Regions from separate parts of the Vibrio owensii genome, predicted to be linked through region 1. Evidence: predicted binding sites of a transcription regulator. Region 1 holds the regulator's gene; the other holds the start of a gene.
The links. Region 1 encodes CRP, which controls carbon source genes, mostly activating them, when cyclic AMP is high. Its sites were predicted from a motif close to TGTGANNNNNNTCACA; they were not measured.
Positions count from the first base shown of each region.

Region 1 (6,056 bases):
TTGCAAGCACTGGGTGGTGAAAGCTTAATTGAAGCGAAAGCAGGTGAAGCAGCGTTTGTTTCTCCGGGCATCATCGATGTGACGAACATCGCCGAGTTGCCAGATGAAGAGTACTTCGGCCCACTTCTGCAAGTGGTGCGCTACGAAGGGCTAGAGAAAGCAGTAGAGCTGGCGAACGATACGCGCTTTGGTTTATCGGCAGGTTTTGTTTCGACCGACGACCAAGAGTGGGAATACTTCGTGGACCACATTCGTGCTGGCATCGTGAACCGCAACCGTCAGCTAACGGGCGCAAGTGGTGATGCACCATTTGGTGGTCCGGGTGCGTCAGGTAACCTACGTCCAAGTGCTTACTACGCAGCAGACTACTGTGCGTACCCAATGGCATCAATGGAAGGACAAGAGACGGTCTTGCCTGCCACATTGAGCCCGGGTGTAAGCCTGTAATTGAGAAATACGAAGCGGTGACAAAGTATCGCCGCTTCTCTCTGCCGGAGCTATTTACCAAGTTAGGATTCTGGTAAGCGCGCTGGCAAACGCCAAAGGCGAGCTTAAGACTCTCCAGAGCGTGTTGACTGACTGGCACTTATGCCACAGATACCGTCACAGGTTGATGGCCGCTCGTTCGTGATTCTGGACAGCTTTAGGGCTGTGAACGAGCGGTCAACTTCCTCTTACCCCTAACTCTACATTTCATAACAAGGAGTCGTTATGACGCCCGATGTGTTATTTGAATCGCTATGGCAAGACTACATTCAACGTCTTTGCCCTTCCGCTGCTAAAGTCCATCAACTTCTTCAAGAAGATGAGCCTCTGATTAATGATCATATTGCGCTACGTACGTTTAATGTCGCTCCCCTAGGCATTGAAACGTTAGCGAAGCCTTTCCTAGCGGTGGGTTACAAAGCCTGTGGTGACTACGTATTTGAAAGCAAAAAACTGGTGGCAAAACATTTTGAGCACCCAGATCCGAAACAACCAAAAGTCTTCATCAGTGAATTGAAAGTGGATGAGTGCTCACCAGAGCTACAAGCCATCGTTCATAAACTGGTAGAGCAGGTTGATGCTTCTAAACTGACAGGCAGTGACTTCTTGTACGGCGGACGTTTGTGGGACCTCAGTTATGCTGACTTCCAAACTTTGGCGAAAGAGAGTGAATACGCTTCTTGGCTTGCTGCGCACGGTTACGGAGCGAACCACTTCACAGTGAGTGTGAATCAACTCAATCAGCATGAAGAAGTAAAGCAAGTGAACGACCACCTACGTACAGTAGGCTTCACCATCAACGAGAATGGCGGTGAAGTAAAAGGTACGCCAGAGGTGCTACTAGAGCAATCATCGACCATGGCAGACAAAGTACCAGTGACCTTTACTGAAGGCGTTGAGGTTATTCCTGGAGGCTTCTACGAGTTTGCTAAGCGCTACCCAATGGATAACGGTGAGTTGTACCCAGGATTTGTAGCGGCATCGGCAGATAAGATCTTCGAGAGTACCAACGGGTAGAAAGAATCGAGAACGTGCTACGCACTAGAGATGCGGGAACGCTTCGCTTCGAGAGGTTTGCACTCTGGAGTGTTGAACGTTTCTGCTTCGAAGGTTGGAGTTTGTTGGGATATCAGAACGGGTTATGACCTGTGGATTCGGAAACGCTTCGCTGCGGGAGGTTTTAACTCTCGGAATCTGAGAGGGCTTTATCTCGTAGGACGAAGTCCGCGCTCGGAACACAGTGTTCCCAATTCTCGGCTCTTTGCTTTCCGTTCCCGATTCCAAAAAACAAAAAAGCCACCAAACTTACATTTGGTGGCTTTTAAATTTTTTAAACGTTAATCGAGATTAACGAGTCCCGTAAACAACGATAGTTTTACCGTGCGCAGAAATTAGGTTCTGCTCTTCTAGCATCTTCAAGATACGACCTACTGTCTCACGAGAACAGCCAACGATTTGACCGATTTCTTGACGAGTGATCTTGATTTGCATGCCGTCTGGGTGCGTCATCGCATCTGGCTGTTTAGCAAGGTTCAGAAGAGTCTGAGCGATACGACCAGTTACGTCTAGGAACGCTAGGTCACCCACTTTTTGGCTAGTAACTTGTAGACGACGAGCCATTTGCGCAGAAAGGCGCATTAGGATGTCTGGGTTAACTTGGATAAGTTGACGGAATTTCTTGAAAGAAATCTCAGCCACTTCACAAGGAGATTTAGCGCGAACCCAAGCTGTACGCTCTTGGTCTTCTTCGAATAGACCAAGTTCACCAATGAAGTCGCCCTGGTTTAGGTAAGAAAGGATCATTTCCTTACCTTCTTCGTCTTTGATAAGAACCGCAACAGAACCTTTAACGATGTAGTACAAAGTCTCTGCTTTTTCGCCCGCGTGAATTAGCGTGCTTTTTGATGGGTACTTATGAATATGACAGTGTGAAAGAAACCACTCTAATGTTGGGTCGGTTTGAGGTTTACCTAGAACCATAATATCTCACTTCCTCTGCAGGGTACGCTTGCGCTATCCATATTTTAGCTAAGCCTGAATTGGCCTACTAGAATAAGAGCACTTTTTATATGCTGCAAGCTCTCTTGTGTTTCGGTTAGAAATAGTATCCTTTTTCGAAAACGATTTCTTGATTTTAATCGTGCCATGATTGAGATTTTGTAAGCAAAACTGTGCACATGATCACGGTATGAAAAGTAAACACTCCAGTAGGGAGGTTTTTAGCCAATTTTCCCTGTTTCGATGAGTTGTTGCAGAATCGGCCTTACTATGAGCTCCATTGCAAAGCTCATCTTGCCGCCAGGAACCACAATGGTGTTATGGCGAGACATGAATGAGCCATCAATCATCGCCAGCAAATACGGGAAGTCGACATTCTTGATACCGCGTAGGCGGATCACCACAAAACTTTCATCCAAACTTGGAATGCCTTTGGCGTTAAGTGGGTTAGAAGTATCGACGGTCGGTACGCGCTGGAAGTTGATATGTGTACGAGAAAATTGCGGGGTAATGTAGTTTAGGTAATCGTCCATTGAGCGCACGATTGAATCCATCACCGCTTCTCTTGAGTGACCACGATCGCGTGTGTCACGAACGAACTTTTGAATCCACTCCAAGTTCACAATCGGTACCATACCAATTAGAAAATCGACGTGACGCGCCACATTGACATCGCCATCTACCACGCCACCATGTAAACCTTCGTAGAACAGCACATCGCTGTTTTCTGGCAGATCTTGCCAAGGTGTAAAGGTGCCCGGCATTTGGTTGTATGGAACGGCTTCATCAAAAGTGTGCAGATAGCGGCGCACGCTGCCAGTGCCATCTTCACCGAACTTGCGGAAGAACTCTTCTAGCCCCGGAAAGTCATTGGCTTGTGGGCCAAAGTAGCTGATGTGTTTGCCTTGCTCACGCGCTTTGCGGATTTCGACATCCATCTCTGGACGTGTAAAGCGGTGGAAGCTGTCACCTTCAACCCACGCTGGTTTGACGTTCATCATATTGAACATCTTACGGAAGGCTTCAGAAGTGGTGGTTGTGCCGGCACCGGACGAACCAGTAACCGCAATGATTGGGTGTTTCGCTGACATGACAAACCTTGTCGAAAATTACTTACCTGTAAAGTGCAGCACACGTATGCTGCACGGTCGATAACCCACTATAGCACGTAACAAGCCCTTGTCATCGAGTGGGATACGGTAAAATGTGAAGGGTCTAAAACTTTGCTTTTAGTTGGATATCAACCGTTTCATGAAGCTCAGAAAATACGATGACCGCTTCGCCTTTCTCTAATTGGGATTTGACCTGATCGATTTTACTTTGCAGTGAAACTTCGACTGAGCCGTAGTCGGTGCCTTCACGTAGCACGAATTCGCGGATCAGGTTTTCTAGTGTCTCTGGCGCAATGTCTTGCCATGGAATGATCATAAATACCTCAAACTTTTATGATGTTTAGTACGTGCAGAAGCCTTATGTCTGGCACGCCCAGTAGTTTACTGTGTTCGCGGTACGGATACAGCAGAAAGGTAGTCTGCGGCGATACTTTCGTAATATGAAGGCAAGGCTTCTTCCAACCAGAACTTAGGTTTTAATGCTGTGCCTGTCAGGAAACCAACGTGACCACCGTGCTCATAAAGTCGGTAATCGATATTGTCTGGCAACACGAATTTTGGGATCACCTCTTCGGTCATAAACGGATCGTCTTTGGCGTGGATGATCAAGGTTGGCAAGGTGATCTGTTGCAACTTGCTTAAACCTGAACACTGATCGTAATAATCTTGCGCGTCTTTAAAACCATGCAGAGGGGCAGTGATCAAGTCATCAAATTCATATAAGCGAGTCACGCGTTTGATCGAGTTATACGACAAGGCGAGTTCACCTTGGATTAAGTCGTGCTTTTGCAGTGCATTGCGTTTGAGTGAAGAGAGCAAGTAACGTCGGTAAACTTTCGAGAAGCCCTGCTCAATACGATTGGCACATGCTGCCAAGTCCAGTGGTGCAGAGACAATGGTTGCGGCACTTAATATTGGGTCGTCTTTATACTCAGCCAAGTAGTTCGCCAGCATGTTACCGCCAAGGGAAATGCCGACCGCAACTTTAGGGTTGTTAGGGAATTGCTGATTGAGTTGCTGAAGAAAGAAACGAGCATCCGTCACTTCGCCAGAATGATAGGCGCGGGCTTTCTTGTTCGGTTTACCGCTGCAACCGCGAAAGTGCATCATGACCGACAGCCAACCCGATTTAGAGAAAGCGTTCATCAAACCGTTCGCATACGGGCTATAGAAGCAGCCCTCCAAGCCATGGAATAGGACGAAGATAGGTTTGTTGCGTGCGGCTTCTGAATCTGGCTGTTGTGACCATGCCAAATCGAGGAAGTCACCATCCGGTGTATCGAGTGTTTGCCAAATAGGCGTAAACAACGCTTTTTTGCGGATAAAGCGCGGTAATAGCGTCTGAAGATGCGGGTTCTTAATCCCGGCGGCTGCGAAAAATTGTGTCATACCTAACTGCTCTTATATGGTCCTTCAATGTTCGCTGAAGAACTTATTAATATAATCCTTTATAGCTTTAGTATAGATATTTTACTGGTTTATGACGGATTTATGGATGGTGAATGTTCGGAACGGGAATTGAGAACGCCTGTTGCAAATGCTCTCCACCTAGTTGGCGGCAGTATCTCAGCGTCAGTGGGTCACCATCGTTTTTGACTAATTGAAGTGAGTTAACACAGTCAACTAAGTCTGATTGCTGCTGTTTTTCGAGCTGCAATTCGAACTGTAATGCTTCACGATAAAGTGCGTCGTTGACTTGAGCTTTGAGGTGGCGACGAAGTTCGCGGAAAGAGTGAAGTAGGGTTTCGCTTCGACCAAGACAGCCTTGAACTAAATGCCAATCTTGTTCTTGGAAAATCACCTGCTGCTCATCGAGCCATCTGAGCAGCAGTAATAGGTTCACGTTGCCATGGTAGTTGTTTTGCAATGATAAGCACGCTTCCTTCACTTCTCGCACACCATAAAATTGCAGACTGAACTGCCAAAGGTGTTCTAGGGTAAGAGTGTATTCTGCGTGCTCGTTTGTCATTGATTAAACTCTAGTTCCATCTGCTCGAGTGTTTCTTGGGCAGACATCCATTCCATTTCTACTTCTTCAAGCTCTGCTTTGCTAGAAGCTTGAAGCGCCAACACTTCGTTAAGTTTAGCCTTGTTTTCGGCTTCATACAGCGAGTTAGCCGCTAATTGCTCTTCTGCTTTCGCTAGAGCTTCACCTAACTTATCCATTTTGTTTTCTAACTGTGTCAGCGTTTTGCGAATTGGTGCGGTCTGCTTACGAAATTCTGCTTCGCGTCGCTTTTGCTCTTTTTTCGCCGCTGCACTGTTGGCGTTATCTTTAACTGGCTGAGCCGCTTGTGCTTCTTTACGCTCGGCTTTTTGTTGCTCGGTCAACCACTTGTAGTAATCGTTCAAGTCACCGTCGAATGGTGCGACTTGGCGATCGTGCACAAGGTACAAATCATCTGTGGTTGCACGCAATAGGTAGCGGTCGTGCGAAACAATCACCATCGCACCTTCGAA
Region 1 is NZ_CP019959.1:2,136,612-2,142,667, forward strand. It holds gene astD (succinylglutamate-semialdehyde dehydrogenase) at 1-447, shown strand, start outside; gene A9237_RS09750 (DUF1338 domain-containing protein) at 712-1,503, shown strand; gene crp (cAMP-activated global transcriptional regulator CRP) at 1,834-2,466, opposite strand; gene A9237_RS09760 (phosphoribulokinase) at 2,706-3,575, opposite strand; gene A9237_RS09765 (YheU family protein) at 3,700-3,912, opposite strand; gene A9237_RS09770 (hydrolase) at 3,978-4,985, opposite strand; gene A9237_RS09775 (TIGR02444 family protein) at 5,086-5,565, opposite strand; gene A9237_RS09780 (ABC transporter ATP-binding protein) at 5,562-6,056, opposite strand, start outside.

Region 2 (6,056 bases), 520 kb from region 1:
ATACAATGAAGTGCAAGGCATGGGCGCAGAACTTGCTGGTAAGTTAGCCCATTTTATTCAACAAATTAGCCAATATCGCCGGAAACTTTCCCATGTTCAGTCGATTGATGCATGGCGTGAAACCTTGGTGGCGATGTTGGATGACTTCTTCTCTGTTGAGCTAGAAGGGGAAATGGCGCTTAAGTCGATTCGAGATACCTTGAGCCAACTGAAAGAACAGCTAACCGATGCAGCATTTGATGATGCCTTGTCGCCTTCTATTGTTAGCCAGTATCTGCAAAACAAGCTGTCAGGAACACGGGTTAGCCAGCGCTTCCTTGCCGGACAAGTGAACTTCTGTACTCTGATGCCGATGCGCTCGATCCCATTTAGAACCGTGTGTCTGCTGGGTATGAACGATGGGGTCTACCCGCGCTCAATGCCACCAGAAGGTTTTGACTTAATGACAGGGCGCACTAAACCGGGCGATCGTTCCCGTCGAGACGATGACCGTTACCTATTCTTAGAAGCCATGTTGTCTGCGCAGCAAAGTTTGTACATCAGTTACGTTGGGCGCTCTATCCAAGATAACACCGAGCGTGTGCCGTCTGTATTGGTGTCGGAGTTGATGGAATATTGCCATCAGAACTACTGCCTAGATGGCGATCAAGACCAGCCCGTCGATGACTCGGGAGATAAACTACTCAACGAGTTAGTGAACGTACATGCCATGGTGCCATTCAGTCCAAGCGCATTCCAAGGTTCTCATTCAAGCTATGCCAAAGAGTGGATTCCAGCTGCGTTGACCCAAAGCAATCAATCGCAAGGTCATGCGCGTGGCGAGTTTAACCGCGCATTGGATGATTACTTGCTTGGCGCAACCTTCCCAATCGAGTTGGATTTGGTGGAATTACAACGCTTCTGGCGTTTGCCTGTGCAGTATTTCTTTAACCGCCGTTTGAAAGTGATGTTCGAGCCGCCATTGCCTGTGATGGAAGATGATGAGCCATTCGTGTTAGGCGGTTTGGAAAGCTATCAGATGCGTGATGAGCTACTAGAAACCTTGCTCGAAACCGCCATTACCCAACCGTCTGCAAAAGTAGATGTACTCAAGCACTTTATGAGTGAGCAACGCGCGCAGGGCAAATTACCAGTTGGCGCATTTGGTGATATCGAGTTTGAAACCAACCGCGTGCAAGCGGAAGAGCTGGTGGATAAGTTGGCGTTTTTATCCGGTGCTCCACAAGACGATTTAGAAATCGACCTTACTTTCGATGTGCTTGGTGAAGGAAAAAACATCCGTCTAACCGGTTGGCTAACTCAATGCTATCAATCTGGTTTGATTCGCTACCGCAGCGGTAAAATTCGTGCGCAGGATTACCTTGCTGCATGGATCGATCATCTTGCTATGTCTGCCTCTGGTCAGGCTAGAAAGACCCACGTTATCGGTTATGACCGCAAGGAAGGCGCGGTGCATTTGGTTTACCCAGCAATGGCAGATGCTGCACAAGCAAAACAACTGCTTGCTGAATTAGTACGTCTGTTTTTTGAAGGCATGACCAAGCCATTGCCATATTTCCCGAAAACAGCACTGGCGTGTGTCGAAGCGGGCTTTAGTCGTGGCCACTGGGCTGATGACGAAGAGAAATCGCTGAAGAAAATGGCGGATGTATTCAATGATGGTTACATGAGTCTAGGCGAAGGAAACAATGCGTATATTTCGCGTATTTGGTCTGCTTGGAATGATGAGCTTGCAGCAGAAGTTCGCACGCTGACTGCATTGGTTCTTCAAGGCGCAAGATTGACGGCGATGGATGCCGATGATGAAAAGTAAGTTGGATTATTTAGATAAAAAAGAGAGTAGGGTGGCCGCCAGAAAATCATTATTTTTTGTAGGGCGTTCGCTGTACGGCCACAAGGTCAGAGGGACCATGATTCGTTTGAGTGTAGCTGCCTGAAAGGCTTGGCTTATCTCGTGAGGCGCATACTAACGGTACTCCGTAATGATAACCGTGAGTGAGATCCCACAAAGGTCTAAATATTCCAACCTATTAGACATATTAATAGAATTTTTAACGATAGATCACAGTTCGATCAGTCGATAATCCGGAGAGATTCAGCGTTATGGCGCAAATGTCAGTTCCAACTCCACTGCAAACTATGACTTTTCCACTGCATGGTGCAAGGCTAATTGAAGCTTCGGCGGGTACGGGTAAAACCTTTACCATCGCGGGTTTGTATCTGCGACTCCTACTAGGGCATGGCACTGCCGAGACGAAGCACCGCGTGCCGTTGACCGTGGATCAAATTCTGGTGGTGACCTTTACAGAGGCTGCAACGGCGGAGCTGCGTGATCGTATTCGTGCGCGTATTCACGACGCGAGGATCGCATTCGCTCGCGGGAAAAGCTCAGATCCTGTGATTCAGCCTTTGTTGGAAGAAATTGAGGATCATAAGCAAGCCGCTGAGATCCTTTTGCAAGCAGAGCGCCAAATGGATGAAGCCGCGGTGTACACCATTCACGGTTTTTGCCAACGCATGCTGACGCAAAACGCATTCGAATCCGGTAGTCGTTTCAATAATGAGTTTGTGACAGACGAAAGCCATCTTAAAGCGCAAGTCGTTGCCGATTACTGGCGTCGTAACTTCTACCCTCTGCCATTCGCTTTGGCTGGAGAAGTTCGCCAACTCTGGGGCTCGCCATCGGATCTGTTATATGACATCAGCAACTACCTCACAGGCGCGCCGCTAAGTCTCTCTGTTCCTGCAATGCAAGGTAGTCTTGCCGATTTGCATGAGCAAAACTTAAAGCAAATTGACGTTTTGAAAGCCCAGTGGCGTGATAGCCAAGATGATTTCCTCGCGTTGATTTCTGATTCCGACGTCAACAAACGCAGCTACACCAAAAAGTCTTTGCCGACATGGTTAGAAGCGGTCAACGCATGGGCTGCGACAGAAACCACAGGCTATGACTATCCAGATAAGCTGGAGAAGTTCGCCCAGAATGTGTTACTTGAGAAAACCCCGAAAGGCACTGCGCCACAGCACTCTGTGTTTGAGGCGATTGAAACTTTCCTTGCCAACCCAATCAGTTTAAAAGCGCCGCTATTGGCTCATGCGATTGAGCATTGTCGCGTGATGCTGGCAAAAGCAAAAAATCAGAAACAATGGTTGTCATTCGATGACTTGCTGACTCAGCTTTCTGCCTCGATTGATACCGATGAAACTGCACTACTGACAGAGCGCATTCGCACGCTTTATCCGGTTGCGATGATCGATGAATTCCAAGATACCGACCCTCTGCAATACAGTATTTTCAGCCGCATTTATTTAGATAACCCTGAGTGCGGTTTGTTTATGATCGGTGACCCGAAACAGGCGATTTATGGTTTCCGTGGCGCGGATATCTTTACCTACATCAAGGCTCGTAACCAAGTTAGTGCTCACTACACGCTTGGCACCAACTGGCGCTCAAGTGCCGATATGGTATTGGCAGTGAACCAGATTTTTGCTCTGCCAGATAGCCCGTTTATTTACGACTCCGACATTCCATTCCATTCTGTGGATTACAGCCCAAGCGCTGACAAACGCGTTTGGACCATGGGTGGTCAAAAACAGCCTGCACTGACTTATTGGCTGCAAGAAGCGGAAGATAAACCTCTGCCAAAAGGTGAATATCTTACCGCTATGGCAGAGGCGACAGCGAGCCAAATTCAAACCATTTTAACCGCAGCGCAACAAGGCCAAGCGTGTCTGGTTGATGGCGAAAAGCAGAAGCCAGTTAAAGCGGGCGACATTGCAGTATTGGTGCGAACGGGTAGCGAAGGTCGCATGGTCAAACAGGCGTTAGCAGACCAAGGCATTGCTAGTGTGTATTTGTCCAACCGCGATAGTGTGTTTACCAGTTCCGTCGCACAAGACTTACAGCGTTTGCTGCAAGCGGTATTAACACCAGAAAACGACAGAGCACTGCGCGCCAGCCTAGCATCAGAATTGTTCGCTCTGGATGCTGCCAGTTTAGATGCGCTTAATAACGACGAAACCGTGTGGGAAAACGCGGTTAACGAGTTCAAAGAATACCGCAAACTTTGGGTGCAACGTGGTGTGCTACCTATGCTGCGTGCAGTGATCAGTAAGCGTCATATTGCTGAGCGTCTGCTAGAAGAAGGGGCGAGCTCACAGAGCGAAAACGGTGAGCGAGTGCTTACCGATCTGATGCACATTGGTGAGTTACTGCAGCAAGCGAGCAACGAATTAGACAGCGACCACGGCTTGCTGCGTTGGTTGGCGCAATCCATCAGCGATGCAGAACATGGGCTGGGTGGCAGCGATGATCAAATTCAGCGTTTGGAATCAGAGCGTAACTTGGTGCAAATCGTCACCATTCACAAATCCAAAGGTCTGGAATATGACTTGGTCTTTCTGCCATTTGTGTTTGGTTACCGAGAAGCGAGTGAAGCCAAATTCTACGACGCTGAGAACGACCGCACTGTACTTGATATCACGGGCAATGATGCGTCGTTAAAACAGGCAGATAAAGAGCGCCTTGCTGAAGACTTGCGCCTCATCTATGTAGCGCTAACGCGTGCCGTGTATGCCTGCTTTATTGGTGCTTCACCACTGCGCAATGGTCGCTCAACCAAAGAGCCAACCGGCGTGCATCACAGTGCGATTGGTTACTTGGTGCAAAATGGTCAAGAAGGCGGCATCAACGACCTGTTTGTAGGACTGAAGAAGCAGCAAGAGAATCTCGATAACGTGGTGATTTGTGATCCTCCAAAGCAGCACGACGAGATGTATGTTGCGGAGCAAACCGAGTTAGAAGCGTTGACAGCTAAAGAGCTGCAAAACCCAATTGATAGAAACTGGCGAATCACCAGTTACTCGGGCTTAGTTAAACAAGGTTCTCATCATGCTGAACATGACGCGACGATTGAAATCACCGGTTTTGATATCGACTCTTCAGAAGAGCAAGATGAAGCCGAATTGGTTGAGCCAGAACGCTCTATCTTCAACTTCCCGCGTGGCGCACGTCCGGGTACCTTCCTGCACAGTTTATTTGAGGAAATAGAGTTTACTCAACCTGCGACGACGGAAGAGAACACCCAAATCATCCTTGGCTTAATGGAAAGTGAGCAGCTTGATGAAGAGTGGCTGCCAATCCTGCAACAGTTGATTGATACCGTGCTGGCAACGCCTTTGGATAGCAAAGCACTGCTGCTCAATCAGAAAGGTCCGGCGCAACGTTTGGTTGAGATGGAATTCTTACTGCCGATTGAAGTGCTGTCTGCACCAGCATTGAACCGTGTGATTCAGCGTCATGATCCGCTCTCTGCCAAAGCGGGCGATCTGGGTTTCCAAACCGTGCAAGGCATGTTGAAAGGCTTTATTGACTTGGTGTTTGAGCACCAAGGCAAATACTACGTCCTTGACTGGAAATCGAACCACTTAGGTGATGATGTATTCCATTACCATGGCGATGCGTTGAAGTCGGCGATGGCGGATCATCGCTACGATCTGCAATACCAAATCTATGCTTTGGCGCTGCATCGCTTCTTACGCAGCAGATTGCCAAATTATGATTATGAACAGCACTTTGGCGGTGTTTATTACCTGTTCTTGCGTGGTATGGATGGGCAAAGTGATCATGGTATTTTTTCTGCCAAGCCAACCTTTGAATTTTTACAAGAGATGGATCATTTGATTGATGGTCAAGCACCTGACACGCGATCCAGCGAATCGGGTCAGATGGAGTTAATTTGATGAAAACCAATGATCTTCTTTCTGAGCAAAGCAGCCCTGTGGCAACACGAGATCTAGCGGCAACGCCAGATCTATTGGCAACTTTAGAATCGTTGGCAAAAAAAGGAGCGATTCGTCAATTGGATTTCCAGTTCGCGCGCTTTATCTATTCGCAAGTTGAGCAACAAGCGAACAGCCAAGAGCTGGCATTTATTGCTGGCGTGGTCAGCAGTGAATTAGGCAAAGGGCACATCTGTTTGCCTCTGTTTGATAGCCAAGGGCAACCAGCGGACCTTGCCAGTAAGCTTGGTCTGTTTGGAGAGTCTGCGTTAGCG
Region 2 is NZ_CP019959.1:2,653,041-2,659,096, forward strand. It holds gene recC (exodeoxyribonuclease V subunit gamma) at 1-1,813, shown strand, start outside; gene recB (exodeoxyribonuclease V subunit beta) at 2,104-5,742, shown strand; gene recD (exodeoxyribonuclease V subunit alpha) at 5,742-6,056, shown strand, end outside.
Region 2: a site for CRP is predicted at 1,991-2,006, ahead of recB (exodeoxyribonuclease V subunit beta). Genes of this name have one in related genera too.